4 regions of the Streptomyces sp. NPDC059398 genome follow, and region 1 is predicted to be linked to each of the others. Evidence: riboswitches for the same ligand, from Rfam matches in the RefSeq annotation. Region 1 holds a riboswitch; each other region holds the start of a gene.

Region 1 (3,435 bases):
CGACGCCGTTTCCGTAGGGGTGCTCGCTGGGCAGCCGCAGTGCCTCCTCGTAGGAGGCGGCCCGTACGACGCACAGCACGGGCCCGAAGATCTCCTCCTGGTAGATCCGCATCCGCGGGGTGACCCGGTCGAAGAGGGACGCCCCCGCGAAGAAGCCGCCTTCGTGGCCGGGCAGGGAGAACTGCCGCCCGTCGACGACGAGTTCGGCGCCCTCGGCCACTCCGGTGTCCACATACCGGCGGACCCGGTCGAGGGCGTCCTGGCACACGAGGGGGCCGAAGTCGGCTTCCGGGTCGTCGGAGCGGCCGATACGGAGGGTGGCGATCCGCTCCTTGAGTGCGGCGACGAGCCGGTCGGCGGTCTCCTCCCCGACCGGCACGGCCACCGAGATCGCCATGCAGCGTTCACCCGCGGACCCGTATCCGGCTCCGATGAGGGCGTCGACGGCCTGGTCGAGGTCGGCGTCCGGCATGACGATCATGTGGTTCTTGGCGCCGCCGAAGCACTGGGCGCGCTTCCCGTGAGCGGCGGCGGTCGCGTAGATATGTGCGGCAATGGGAGTGGAGCCGACGAAGCCGAGCGCGCCGACCCGGGGGTCATCGAGCAGCGTGTCGACGGCCTCCTTGGCACCGTTGACGACGTTCAGCACACCGGGCGGCAGACCTGCTTCCAGGAACAGTTCGGCCAGGCGCAGCGGCACGGACGGATCGCGCTCGGACGGTTTGAGGATGAACGCGTTTCCGCAGGCGAGAGCGGGCGCCGCCTTCCACAGCGGGATCATCGCCGGGAAGTTGAACGGCGTGATGCCGGCGACCACTCCGATCGGGGAGCGCAGCGAGTGCACATCGATGCCGGTGCCCGCGTTGTCGGTGAACTCGCCCTTCAGCAGGTGCGGAATACCAGCGGCGAACTCCACCACCTCCAGGCCGCGCTGAATATCACCGTGGGCGTCGGCGACGGTCTTTCCGTGCTCGGCGGACAGCAGCCGGGCCAGGGAGTCACGTTCCCCATCGACGAGTTGGAGGAAGCGCAGCAGGATCCGGGCACGGCGCTGCGGATTCCACTCCCCCCATTCCGGCTGCGCCGTGACCGCGTCGGCGATGGCCGCCTCGGTGTCGGCGCGGCCCGCGAGCGGGACCCGGGCCTGGACGGTGCCGGTGTTGGGGTCGTACACGTCGCCGAAGAGACCGGATGTACCGGCGGTGTGTTTACCGCCGATGAAATGGGTGAGTTCACGGACCATGGTTGCCTGCTCTCGTCAGGTTGGGATCCGGGGACGGCACGGCAGATCGCCGGGAGCACGCGGACGGGCGTGCTGCCGGGAGGGCTGCCGTGGGACAGCGAACAGCGGCTCGCGGCCGCGGAGTTCTACGAGCGCGCGTCGAGTCGGGTGCGCTCCGCCGGATCACCAGGGTCGTGGGTGTGCGTACGGACCGGTGCCATGCGTGTCTGCTCCATCCTCGTGGAAAACACGGAACATTCCGCGGCCGGTATCCTGACTCCCGGATCCCCGCGTGCCGCCCGCCTTCCCGGCTGAAATCGCCAGTGGCGTGTGGATGGCAGCACACTCCCCGGTCACAGTGGCGGGACCGTGCCGGATTCACACCGGCTTCCCTGCACCGCGGACCTTGTGCCACGAAGATATAGTTGGACGTCCTAGTAAGTCCACCCCCCGCCCCGGCTGTGTCGCTCCAGGCGTCGGTTTCCGGCTGCTTCCCGGTCAGCGGGTACGGGGCACCTCGCGGCCGGGACCGCCGCAGCGTGCTGAGGCGTTGGCTGACCCTTTCGTACCCGAGGCCGTAGTGGGCAGTCAGCGGGTCATAGCCGTGTGGCCGTGCGGATCAGTCCGGCAAGGGCGAGGGAGCGGCTGTGCGCGGGCCAGGCGATGTGGGTGACGACGGGGGGTGCGTCGGTCAGGGGCACGGCCGTGTGCTCGGCCCATAGCCAGGCGCTGGCCGACTCGGGGAAGACGGCCACGGTGCGTCCGAGGGCGATCAGCTGGGCCAGCTGCGTCTGGTCGTGGATCTCGGGGCCCGGGCCGGGTGGGTACGTGCCGCGGCGGGACCAGCGGGCGAGCGGAAGACCGGGGATGTCGCTGACGTCCGCCAGGGACAGCGTCCTCTGCGCGGCGAGGGGATGTGAGGCGGGCAGGATCGCGATCTGTCCCTCGGCCATCAGTTCCTCGCTGTCGAACCCGGCGAGGGAATTGAACGGCGCGTGCATGAGCGCCACATCAGCGCGGCCGTCGCGCAGCATTTCTCCCTGCTCACATGTGCCGCTCGGCAGTACCTCGATCTCAGCGGCGTCGGGCTCGGCCGCGTAGGCGTCTAGGAGCTTGCGCATCAGCTCGTGGGACGCGCCGGCCTTCACTGCCAGTACCAGGCGGTTGCGGGGGCCGCCCGGACTGCCGGCGCCGCCGGCGCGACGGGTGCGGCGGGCGGCAGCGGTGGTCGCGTCGAGTGCTGCGCGGCCCTCGTGCAGCAGCGTCTCTCCGGCGCCGGTCAGGGAGACGCCGCGGCGGTTGCGTTCCAGCAGGGAGACGCCGAGGCGCCGTTCGAGCTGCTGGATCGCCCGGGACAGCGGTGGCTGGGCCATGCCGAGGCGCTCGGCGGCGCGGCCGAAGTGCAGTTCCTCTGCGACGGCCACGAAGTACCTCAGCTCACGGGTCTCCAGGGTGTCCATGGCCACAGCGTATCTCTGTGATACCTACCGGGTATGACAGGGCGCTGTGTCGGTATTGGATGCGCCGCCTGTCCGCGAGCGAACATCGACGGCATGAGCGAAACCATGAACAGACCTTCCGCGTCCCTGCCCGGTGGCACCTGGACCCTCGGCGATCTGACCGTCACCCGCTTCGGCTACGGCGCCATGCAGCTCGCCGGCCCCGGGGTCATGGGCCCTCCTGCCGACCGTGACGGCGCGCTCGCCGTCCTGCGCGAGGCCGCCGCCCTCGGGATCACCCATATCGACACCGCCGGCGCATACGGACCGCGCGTCACCAACCAGCTGATCCGTGAAGCGCTGCACCCCTGCCCCGAGTCACTGCACGTCGTGACCAAGGTCGGCGCGGTCCGCGATCAGCAGGGCGGCTGGATCCCTGCCCGGCAGCCCGAGGAGCTGCGCCGCGCCGTACGCGAGAACCTTGAGGACCTCGGCCTCGACTCGCTCGACGTGGTCAATCTCCGGCTCGGCGACGCCACGGGTCCCCGGCCCGGCTCGCTCGCCGAGCCCTTCGCGGCCCTCGTCGAACTCCAGCAGCAGGGCCTGATCCGGCACCTCGGAGTGAGCAACGCGACGGCGGAACAGGTCGCCGAGGCGCAGACGATCGCGCCGATCGTGTGCGTACAGAACATGTACAACCTCGCCTACCGTCAGGACGACGAGCTGATCGGCGAACTCGCCGCCAAGGGCATCGCCTACGTGCCTTTCTTCCCG
Region 2 (3,435 bases), on a different contig from region 1:
TCGACGACATCTTCGCCAAGGCCGGTCACGCCTTCTCGCAGACCAGCCCGGCGACGGGCAAGCCGCGCGGGGCGCTCGCACCGGGCGCGGCGGGCCAGTGGGGCTATGCGACGCTGGCGCTCGGCTCCGCGCTCGCGCTCTTCATGTACCCGCACTCGATCACGGCGACGCTCTCCTCGCGCAGCCGTAACGTGATCCGCCGCAACACCGCGATCCTGCCGCTGTACTCGCTGATGCTGGGGCTGCTCGCCCTCCTCGGCTTCATGGCGATCGCCGCCGGTATCAAGGTGAAGAACGGCCAGCTGGCCATCCCGCAGCTCTTCGAGAACATGTTCCCCGACTGGTTCGCGGGGGTGGCCTTCGCCGCCATCGGTATCGGTGCGCTGGTCCCCGCCGCCATCATGTCCATCGCCGCGGCGAACCTCTTCACCCGCAACATCTACAAGGACTTCATCAAGCCGGGGGCCACCCCCGCCCAGGAGGCCAAGGTCTCCAAGCTGGTCTCGCTCGTGGTGAAGGTCGGCGCGCTCCTCTTCGTGCTCGCCATGGACCCGACGGTGGCCATCAACTTCCAGCTGCTCGGCGGTATCTGGATCCTCCAGACCATGCCGGCGCTGGTCGGCGGGCTCTTCACCCGGTGGTTCCACCGCTGGGCGCTGCTCGCGGGCTGGGCGGTCGGCATGGTGTACGGGACGCTCGCCGCGTACGGCGTGGCGAGCCCGACGCAGGCGCACTTCGGCGGCTCCTCCAAGGAGATCCCGGGCATCGGACAGATCGGCTACATCGGTCTGACGGCGTTCGTACTGAACGTGGTCGTGACCCTGGTGCTCACTGTCGTGCTCAACGCGGTGAAGGCACCCGCCGGGATCGACGAGACCTCCCCGGAGGACTACACGGCGGACGCCGGGGACGAGGGCGTCCAGGTGGAGCTGCCTCCGGCCACGGCGGGAGCACCGGCCGGCCACTGAGCCGGCCGCTCCGCCAGGGGCCGGGTCCGCCGGGGCTGCGTCCGCCGGGGCCTCGCTCCGCCACGGGCCACGCTCCGCCAGGGGCCGTCGCGCCTCCCTTCCGGGGGAGACGCGCGGCGGCCCTTCTCCGTGCCCCCAGGAGCCCCCGCAGGGCGCCCCTGAACCGCTTCTGAGGCGTCCCGGTGGCCTGCACGCGGCCCCGGCGAAGCGGCCGTACGAGCCACCCTCCCAGGCTCCACGACACAACATATGGGGGGTGCTTTCCGGCGGGCACCCCACATGTATGCTCATGCTCGCTGTCGCCGCAGGGGAATCCGGTGCGAATCCGGAACTGTCCCGCAACGGTGTGATCAGTGCGCTTTCGCGCACCGTGGAGTCCGAGGACCTGCCGACGGCGCATCCGGCTCGACCGAACCGGATGGGAAACGTCCGGGCCTCGCGGTAGGGCCTGCGGACGCCATGCGGTGTGCTGCTCTGCTGTGCCCGTACGCGCCCGTGCCCCCCGCCGGCCCCCAGCCGAGCGAGGGAGAGCGCACCGTGACCATCGCGCCCACCGCACCTGTCTCCGAGCAGGTGGCGGACGCCCCGGGAACCGTACTGCTGCGGACCCTGACCGACCTCACCGCCGATCTCACCGACACCGACCCCGGCAGGGTCGCCGCTGCCGCCCTGCGCGGGCGCAACGCGGCGTCGGACGAGGCGGAGCTGCGGGAGCTGGCCACCGAGGCGGCCGCGGGTCTCATCTCCGAGGACCCCGCGTACTCCCGGCTCGCCGCGCGGCTGCTCACCCGCACCATCGCCGACGAGGCGGCGGGCCAGGGCGCGGTGTCGTTCTCCTCGTCGGTCGCCGTCGGCCACCGCGAGGGGCTGATCGCCGACCGTACGGCCGCCTTCGTCCGGCTGCACGCGGAGCGGCTCGACGCGACCGTCGACCCCGGGGCCGACGACCGCTTCGGGTACTTCGGGCTGCGCACCCTCTACAGCCGCTATCTGCTGCGCCACCCCCTCACCCGCCAGGTCATCGAGACACCCCAGCACTTCATGCTCCGGGTCGCCTGCGGTCTCGCCGCCGACGAATCCGCCGACGCGCTGGCCGAAGTGGCCGCGCTGTACGGGCTGATGAGCCGCCTCGACTATCTGCCCTCCTCCCCCACGCTCTTCAACTCCGGTACCCGGCACCCGCAGATGTCCTCCTGCTACCTGCTGGACTCGCCACTCGACCAGCTGGACTCGATCTACGGGCGCTACCACGAGGTGGCGCGGCTCTCGAAGCACGCGGGCGGCATCGGCCTCTCGTACTCCCGCATCCGCGCCCGCGGTTCGCTGATCCGCGGCACCAACGGACACTCCAACGGCATCGTCCCCTTCCTCAAGACCCTCGACGCCTCGGTCGCCGCGGTGAACCAGGGCGGCCGGCGCAAGGGCGCCGCCGCCGTCTACCTGGAGACCTGGCACTCGGACATCGAGGAGTTCCTGGAGCTGCGCGACAACACCGGTGAGGACGCCCGGCGTACGCACAATCTCAACCTGGCCCACTGGGTGCCCGACGAGTTCATGCGCCGGGTTGGCTCGGACGGCACCTGGTCGCTGTTCTCGCCCGCCGACGTGCCGGAGCTGACCGATCTGTGGGGCGAGGAGTTCGACGCCGCGTACCGCAGGGCCGAGGCGGCGGGGCTGGCGAGGAAGACCATCCCGGCGCGGGAGCTGTACGGGCGGATGATGCGCACCCTCGCCCAGACCGGCCAGGGCTGGATGACCTTCAAGGACGCGTCGAACCGTACGGCCAACCAGACCGCCGAACCGGGTGCGGTCGTCCACTCGTCGAACCTGTGCACCGAGATCCTGGAGGTGACGGACGACGGCGAGACCGCGGTCTGCAACCTGGGCTCGGTCAACGTCGGCGCGTTCGTCTCCGGCGGCTCCCTGGACTGGGAGCGCCTGGACGCGACCGTCCGCACCGCGGTCACCTTCCTCGACCGGGTCGTGGACATCAACTTCTACCCGACCGAGCAGGCGGGCCGCTCCAACGCCAAGTGGCGTCCGGTGGGCCTGGGCCTGATGGGGCTCCAGGACGTCTTCTTCCAGCTGCGGCTGCCCTTCGACTCACCCGAGGCGCAGGCGCTCTCCACCCGGATCTCCGAGCGGATCATGCTCGCCGCCTACGAGGCGTCCTGCGACCTCGCCGACAGGAGCGGCCCGCTGCCCGCCTGGGAGAAGACCCGCGCGGCCCGCGGTGTGCTGCACCCCGACCACTACGCGACCGAGCTGAACTGGCCGGAGCGGTGGGAGGCGCTGCGCGCCCGGATCGCGAGGACCGGGATGCGCAACTCGCTGCTGCTCGCGATCGCGCCGACCGCGACCATCGCCTCGATCGCCGGGGTGTACGAGTGCATCGAGCCGCAGGTCTCCAACCTCTTCAAGCGCGAGACGCTCTCGGGTGAGTTCCTCCAGGTCAACGCGTATCTGG
Region 3 (3,435 bases), on a different contig from region 1:
GCCGCGGCCCCCGTGCCGAGGCCGAAGACGATGACGAGCACCGCCCCGGCCGACGCCCCCGAGGAGGCGCCCAGCAGAAAGGGATCGGCCAGCGCGTTGCGCACCAGCGCCTGGAGGACCGCCCCGGACAGCGCGAGCCCCGCCCCGACGACGGCCCCGAGCACCACCCGGGGCAGCCGCACGTCCCACACGATCGTCGGATACGCGCCGCTCCGCTCGCCGCCCAGCACCACCCGGAGCACCTCGCCCGGCGGGATGCGCACCGGGCCGAGCGCCAGTCCCGCCACCGCCGTCGCGAGCAGCACCACGGTGAGCACACCGGTCACGACGGGCATCGAACGCAGCACACCCGAGGCCGGAGGATGCGGCCGGGCCTTGGTCCCGGCCCTCATCCGGCGTCGGGGTGCAGCTGCGCGGCCAGGTCCCCGACGGCGTCAGCGACGCGTACGCCGAGGACGGCCGACGACAGCGGCAGCACCGCGAAACGCCTGTTCCTGATGGCGGGGACGTCCTTGAGGGCGGGATCGCCGAGCAGCCGCTTCTTCTTCGCCGCGACGCTGGTCCCGCCGTAGTCGTAGACCACGACGACCTGGGGCCTGCGCTTGATGACCTGCTCCCAGGAGACATCACCGAAGCTCTTCCCCAGATCGGCGAAGACGTTGGTGCCGCCCGCCAGTGACACGATCTCGTTGCCGATACCGCTGCCGCCCGCCGTGAACGCCGAGCTGTCCCCCGAGTCGTACACGAAGACCGAGGGCCGGTCCGCCCCCTTGAGCTTCGCCTCGACGGCCGCGATCTTCTCCTTCTGCTCCGCGATCAGCTTCCGGCCGCGGCCGGGAACGCCGAAGGTCCGCGCGACCTGGGTGATCTCGGTGCTGAGCTGACCGAGGCCGACCGGGCCGCCGGTGCAGTTCTCGATATTGAGCCGGGTGTTGATGCCCGACTTCTGGAGCCCGGCCCGGTCACGGCCCTGGGCCTTGTCGAAGGCGCTGGCGTAACCGCCGTAGACGAAGTCCGGGTTGGCGCCGAGGAGGGTCTCCCGGGACGGGTACTCCTTGGCGATGACCTTGGTCTTCGCGTAGTCGGCGCGGTACCGGGGAAGGACCTTGTCGTCGAGGTAGGCGGTGCCCGCGATCCGGTCCCGGAGTCCGAGGGCCAGCATGAGTTCCGTCGCGTGCTGGTTCATCGTGACGGCCCGCTTCGGGGGCGCGTCGAAGGTCGTCCTGGTCCCGCAGTTGTCGACCGTGTACGGGAATCCGGCGGGAGCTTTCGCGCCCCTGTCCGCGCCCGTGTCCTGCGTGGAGCCCGCCCCGCAGCCGGCGAGCGGCAGCAGGATCAGGGGTATGAGCGCCAGTGCGGCGCGCGACGTCCGGGGGTTACGGGGCATGGCCGGGCCTCTCCGGGGGATGTCCTCGTCCCCAGGTCGTACGGAGAAGGCGGCGCGGGAAGTGTCTGGCTTCCGGGCCGCGAGGCCCGGTCACAGTGGCGGGACCGTACCGGAATCGCACCGGTTTCCTTCACCGCACCGCCTGGGTTCGCGCTCAGTGTGTCAGACGCCGCCAGGGCCGCTCCCCTTGGCTGCCCGGGCCCGCGGAGCGTCCTGGGCGGGCGGGGTGTCCTGGGTCCGCGGGGCGTCCCCGGTCCGCGGGGCGGGCAGGTCCAGGGCGAAGGCGGCGCCGTCGCCGACGGTGAGCGTCCCGCCGTGCCGGTGCGCGACATCGCGGGCGATGGCCAGGCCGAGACCGGCGCCCCCGTCGTCACGGGTCCGGGCGTCGTCGAGCCGTACGAACCGCTCGAAGATCCGTTCACGCTCCGCGGGCGGCACCCCGGGGCCGTCGTCCGCGACCTCCGCGACGAGCCGGCCGTTCCGCTCCCGTACGCAGACCTCGACGCCCGAGCGCGCGTGCCGCTGGGCGTTGTCCAGGAGGTTGCCGATCACCCGCGCCAACTGCCCGCGGGATCCCTCCACTTCGAGCCCGTTCGCGGCGTCGACCGTCACCGGCACCCGGCCCCCGTGCCGCCGCGAGACCTCCTCGCGCACCAGCTCCCCCAGGTCGATCCGCGCCGCACCGGGCCGCTCCCCCGCGTCCAGGCGGGCGAGCAGCAGCAGATCGGCGGCCAGTTGCTGGAGCCGTACAGTGTCCATGACCGCGCCCTCGACGTCGAGCAGCTCCGGGTGCGCGGCGCCGACCTCCAGCTGGGTGCGCAGACTCGCGATGGGGCTGCGCAGTTCGTGGGAGGCGTCCGCGACGAACCGCCGCTGCCGGTCGACGGAGCGCTCCAGGGCGGTGAGCGTCTCATTGGTCGTACGGGCCAGCCGGGCCACCTCGTCGTGCGAGCCGGGCTCCGGGACCCGCCGGCCGAGGTCCTCGGACGCGGTGATCGCCGCCATCTCCCGCCGGATCCCCTCGACGGGGCGCAGGGCGCGCCGGGTCACCAGCCAGGTGACGCCCGCGACGACCAGCAGGAGGGCGGGCAGCCCGATGAGCATCGCGCCGCGGAGCGTGCTGACGGCGCTCTGCTCGGTGGTGAGCGGGGCGCCCGCGTAGACGATCAGGGTGTCGTCGCTGCCGTTGGTCACCTCGACCGCGGCGAACCGGTAGTCGGCGGTGTCACCGTCCACGGTCGCGGTGCCGGAGCTGAAGTGGGGGTCGTCGTGCGAGACCTCACCGCGCGGCGGATCGTCGCCGCTGCCGTGGTCGTCATCGTCGTCGTCGCTCTTGTCGTCGCTCTTGTCGTCGCTCTTGCCGTGGCTCTTGTCGTCGCCATGGTCGTCGTCGTGCTTCGACTCGGCCGGCGCCGGATGCACCGCGGTGGTCGCCGTCCCCGTCACGGCGTCCAGATCGTCACTGGCGGCGCGCAGTCCGCCGTGCTCGGTGACCACCTGCACCGGGTTCTCGTCGGAGTCGGGCAGATGGAGTTTGCGGTACGGGACGTCGAGCGCGACCTGCGATGCGATGTTCTGGGCGACGACCTCGGCGCGCAGATCGGTCTGGCCCGTGAGGTTGGACCGCAGGACGCTCAGGAGCGAGAGCCCCGCGGCGACCAGCGCGACAGCGACGACGGCCGTCGCGCCCAGCGCCGCCCTGGCCCGTACGGAACCGAGCAGGCGCCTCATTCGGCGACCAGACGGTACCCCGCGCCGCGCACGGTCTGGATGAGTCCGGCGCCCAGCTTGCGGCGCAGGGCGCTCACGTACACCTCGACGATGTTCGGGTCGCCCTCGTAGGCGAAGTCCCAGACGTGCTCCAGGATCTCCGGCTTGCCGACCACTTCGCCCTGGCGGACGGCGAGTTGCTCCAGGACCGCGAACTCCTTCGCCGTGAGGGCGACTTCGGTGCCCGCGCGGTGCACCCGGCGGGTGGCGGTGTCGACGGTGAGGCTGCCCGCGGTGAGCACGGGCGACGGCCGCCCGGCCGCGTGCCGGCGGAGCAG
Region 4 (3,435 bases), on a different contig from region 1:
GTTCTCCTGCATCAGCATGACGACGTGTTCGATGTCGCGCAGGGAACCGTGGCGCGGCGGCCCGGCCGCGACCGCCTTCTGCACGCTGGGCGGCAGCAGCGAGAGCGCCGCAGCGCCGCCCACGGCGCCTGCCGCTGAGCCAAGGAGTCTGCGTCGCGTCAACTCGGCCATGAACATCCCCTTCTCACGCTCGGACGGGCCCGTTCTGAGGCCCCTCCGGAACTCTCTCGGGAGCCCGGTGAAGAGGGGAGGAGTCGGACGATGAACAGGTGGCCAATGAGCGGCAAGGGCTTGGCCAAGCCAGAACCTGGTGTTCGCACAGCCGGGATCCCGCCCGGACAAAGGTCCGGACGGGATCCGTGAGTAGCCGTGAAGCCCCTTGTGGGAGAGCTCAGTTGGTGGGGGCGGCCGTTGGCGCCACGGTGCCGTCCGTGTGGTGTGACGCAGCCGTCCGTGGGAGGAGATGACGCTCGGCGAGGTGGCCGAAGAGCAGGCCGAACGCGGTCCACAGCGTGAGCTGGATGGCGAGCGCCGAGAGCCGGAACTGCCAGAGCAGGGTGGCCGGGAAGTCCTTGGGCACCTCGTTGACGGCGGGCAGGAGCGCATAGGCGAGTCCGACCAGTACGAGGAAGGCGGCCCCGGCCGCTACGGTCGCGTTCCAGTTGCCCAGCCGTGGCGCGAGCCGTTTGCCGAGGAGCACGGCGGCCACCGAGAGCAGCACGCTGAGGACCATCATCAGGAAGTACAGGGCGGTGCGTTTGCCGATGGTGCCGGGGTCGCCGACGGACGGCGGGTTGGCCGGGTACTTGAGGAACGGCACGACGTACACGGTGATCAGGGCGCCGGCCGAGACCAGCATGGCTGTCGCCCGCGGGCCGAAGCCGCCGGTACGGCCGAGTGCGAAGCAGAACGCGAGAGCGGCGATACCGCCGACCGCGACGCCGAAGACGAGCACACCGGTGGCGAGTCCCGCCGTCGACTGGAGGGAGCGGCTGACCACCTCCATCTCGTGCTCATGGCTGTGCGCGTCCTCGAAGGCGATGGCCGAGTCGACCCGCGGCTCACCGAGCAGATAGGCGACCACCAGGGCCAGTACACCGGCGGCGAGGCCGGCCAGCATGCCGCGGACGAGCAGGACGCGTATCGATATGGAGTTCATGAGAGAGGTCCCCTGGACGTCAGTAGGTCAGTTGGACGTCAGTAGGTCAGTGGCAGGGGAAGCCGAGGAGATGACGTCCGTCGTGGACCCACTCGTGCACGTCGGTCCCCGAGACGACCGAGGTGGCGCCCTGCTCGGCGCCGACGAAGTACAGCAGGACGAGCATGAGGATCCCGAAGAAGACCGCCCAGGGGGCGATGGCCTTGGCCGAGAGCGGAGCGATCGCCGGAGTGGCGGGGGCGCTCGGAGTGGGGGCAAGGGAGTTTGCCATGGCAGAACCTCCTGGGGAACACGCGTCCCGGTCGTGGTGCCTGAGACGAAGGTGCTGGGTCTGACTTCCCGTAGGACGGGTTCACAGTGGCGCGACCGTGCCGGATTCTCACCGGACTTCCATTACGCCTTCGTCATGTTCACGTGGACCGTACCGTCTGCCCGACCGGCTTCGCTACGGTGCCGGTCCGGCAGAACGGCCCGTCACACCCCGCGCCCGGTACCCCGGACGCACGTGTTCTGCTTGCCCGGCCGGACGGGTGGACGGGTGGACGGCGGGACGGTGAGGGCGATGACGGTACGGGTGATGCAGTACGGATGATGCAGTACGGATGATGTCGGTCTCACCTCGCGGAGCGGGGTCCGGCTCTGTGCGAGGTCCGTATCGACGACGCGGGGCCGCCGGACGAGGCGTTCCGGCGGCTGGACGTCGCGCCGCTGACGCCGACCGGGCTGGGCGGCAGGGCCGGACGGTGGAACCCGCGCACCGGACGGTCGCCGGAGCCGTGACCAGGGGTGCGCCCCGGCGGCGGGTGCGCTCCGCTGGAGAGGGCGTGGCAGTGCGCCCGGAATCACACCCCGTGAGCCGCCTCTGCGGGAATCTTCGCTGGTCGTGACAGGCTGAAGCCCTTGTACAACATCAACACAGACGTCACGGGTGGCTCCGACAGCACATCGGCGGCCCGGTGACAGACGCGAAAAGGCAGGGCGGTCATGGGAGAGCTGATTCTCGTACGGCACGGTGAGACCAGCTGGAGCCGCACCGGGAAACACACCAGCTGGACGGATCTGCCGCTGACGGCGGCCGGCGAGGAGCAGGCCCGCAAGGTCGCACCGCTGCTGGCCCAGCGGCGCATCGCACTGACCCTCACCAGCACGCTGACCAGGGCCAGGCGGACGGCCGAGCTGGCGGGCCTCGAACCCGCACGCGCCGACGCCGACCTGCACGAGTGGGACTACGGGGCGTACGAGGGCATCACCAGCGCGGAGATCCACCAGGACCGGCCCGACTGGGACCTGTGGACCGACGGGGTGGCCGAGGGCCCGCCCGAGCACCCCGGCGAGTCCCCGCAGCAGGTTGGCGAGCGCGCCGACCGCGTCCTGCGGCGGGTCGACGTGGCGCTGCGCGACGCCGATCTGGACGGCGAGGGCGGAGACGTCGTCCTCGTCGGGCACGCCCACTTCCTGCGGGTGCTGACCGCGCGCCGGCTCGGACTGCCCGCGTCGGCCGGGGCGCTGTTCCGGCTGGACACCGCGTCCGTGAGCCGGATCGGCACCGAACACGGCCGACCCGCCCTCGCCGTGTGGAATCAGGTGCCGCTCAGCGGGTGACGGGTGACGGGTGACGGGTGACGGGTGACGGGTGGCTGGGGGTGGGGCCGGCCGGTGCCGCAGCGGTGACGGGCCTCAGCCGTTGACGTGCGCCGCCCCCGCGGTCGTCTCGACTTCCAGCAGTGAGGCGCTCTGGCGCTCCGCTTCGAAGGCCGTGTGCCCGCCCCGCAGGCCGAACAGGCGCTTGCCGAGCAGGATGTAGAGCACCGCCAGGATGTTGACCGTCAGGGTGGCGATCTTCAGCCAGCTGACCTTCTCGGTGAGCTCGTAGACCTCCAGCGGCAGGAACACCGCCGTGGCGACGACCGTCAGATACTCGGCCCAGCGCTTGGCGCGCCACAGTCCGACGCCCTCGACGATCTCGATCAGCGCGTAGACGACCAGCAGCGCGGCGACCAGCACCAGTGTGGAGTGCTTGTAACCGAAGGTCTTCTGGATGGTGCCGACCACCGGCGAGTGGTCCAGGTCGTAGTGGAAGTGACGGAACACCGGGCGCAGCACGTCCAGGTTCTCGTCGAAGAGCCGCCGCACTGCGTCCTTGCTGTTGCTGAACTTCCACACGGCCACGGCCACCAGCACGATGAACACCCCGCGCACCGCCCGCTCCACGGCGAGGAAGCGCAGGATGAACAGATCGCGCAGTACCTTGCCGCGCGGCACCAGCGGGGCGTCCC

Evidence for each region. A riboswitch is a leader RNA that binds a small molecule or an ion and turns the genes downstream of it on or off. The one in region 1 is predicted to bind cobalamin.
Region 2: another riboswitch for cobalamin. It lies ahead of ACFXBC_RS25760 (ribonucleoside-diphosphate reductase subunit alpha); the one in region 1 lies ahead of ACFXBC_RS11540 (CoA-acylating methylmalonate-semialdehyde dehydrogenase).
Region 3: another riboswitch for cobalamin. It lies ahead of ACFXBC_RS00550 (ABC transporter substrate-binding protein); the one in region 1 lies ahead of ACFXBC_RS11540 (CoA-acylating methylmalonate-semialdehyde dehydrogenase).
Region 4: another riboswitch for cobalamin. It lies ahead of ACFXBC_RS05695 (CbtB-domain containing protein); the one in region 1 lies ahead of ACFXBC_RS11540 (CoA-acylating methylmalonate-semialdehyde dehydrogenase).

Annotation. Positions count from the first base shown of each region.
Region 1 covers NZ_JBHYWP010000023.1:52,203-55,637, forward strand. The annotation lists gene ACFXBC_RS11540 (CoA-acylating methylmalonate-semialdehyde dehydrogenase) at 1-1,243, opposite strand, end outside; cobalamin riboswitch at 1,468-1,653, opposite strand; gene ACFXBC_RS11545 (LysR family transcriptional regulator) at 1,819-2,682, opposite strand; gene ACFXBC_RS11550 (aldo/keto reductase family oxidoreductase) at 2,788-3,435, shown strand, end outside.
Region 2 covers NZ_JBHYWP010000083.1:28,465-31,899, reverse strand. The annotation lists gene mctP (monocarboxylate uptake permease MctP) at 1-968, shown strand, start outside; cobalamin riboswitch at 1,216-1,376, shown strand; gene ACFXBC_RS25760 (ribonucleoside-diphosphate reductase subunit alpha) at 1,506-3,435, shown strand, end outside.
Region 3 covers NZ_JBHYWP010000001.1:120,341-123,775, reverse strand. The annotation lists gene ACFXBC_RS00555 (FecCD family ABC transporter permease) at 1-335, opposite strand, end outside; gene ACFXBC_RS00550 (ABC transporter substrate-binding protein) at 389-1,387, opposite strand; cobalamin riboswitch at 1,426-1,555, opposite strand; gene ACFXBC_RS00545 (sensor histidine kinase) at 1,550-3,118, opposite strand; gene ACFXBC_RS00540 (response regulator transcription factor) at 3,115-3,435, opposite strand, start outside.
Region 4 covers NZ_JBHYWP010000009.1:73,118-76,552, forward strand. The annotation lists gene ACFXBC_RS05685 (alkaline phosphatase family protein) at 1-171, opposite strand, end outside; gene ACFXBC_RS05690 (CbtA family protein) at 392-1,159, opposite strand; gene ACFXBC_RS05695 (CbtB-domain containing protein) at 1,206-1,430, opposite strand; adenosylcobalamin (AdoCbl) riboswitch at 1,475-1,565, opposite strand; gene ACFXBC_RS05700 (histidine phosphatase family protein) at 2,144-2,761, shown strand; gene ACFXBC_RS05705 (DUF2127 domain-containing protein) at 2,837-3,435, opposite strand, start outside.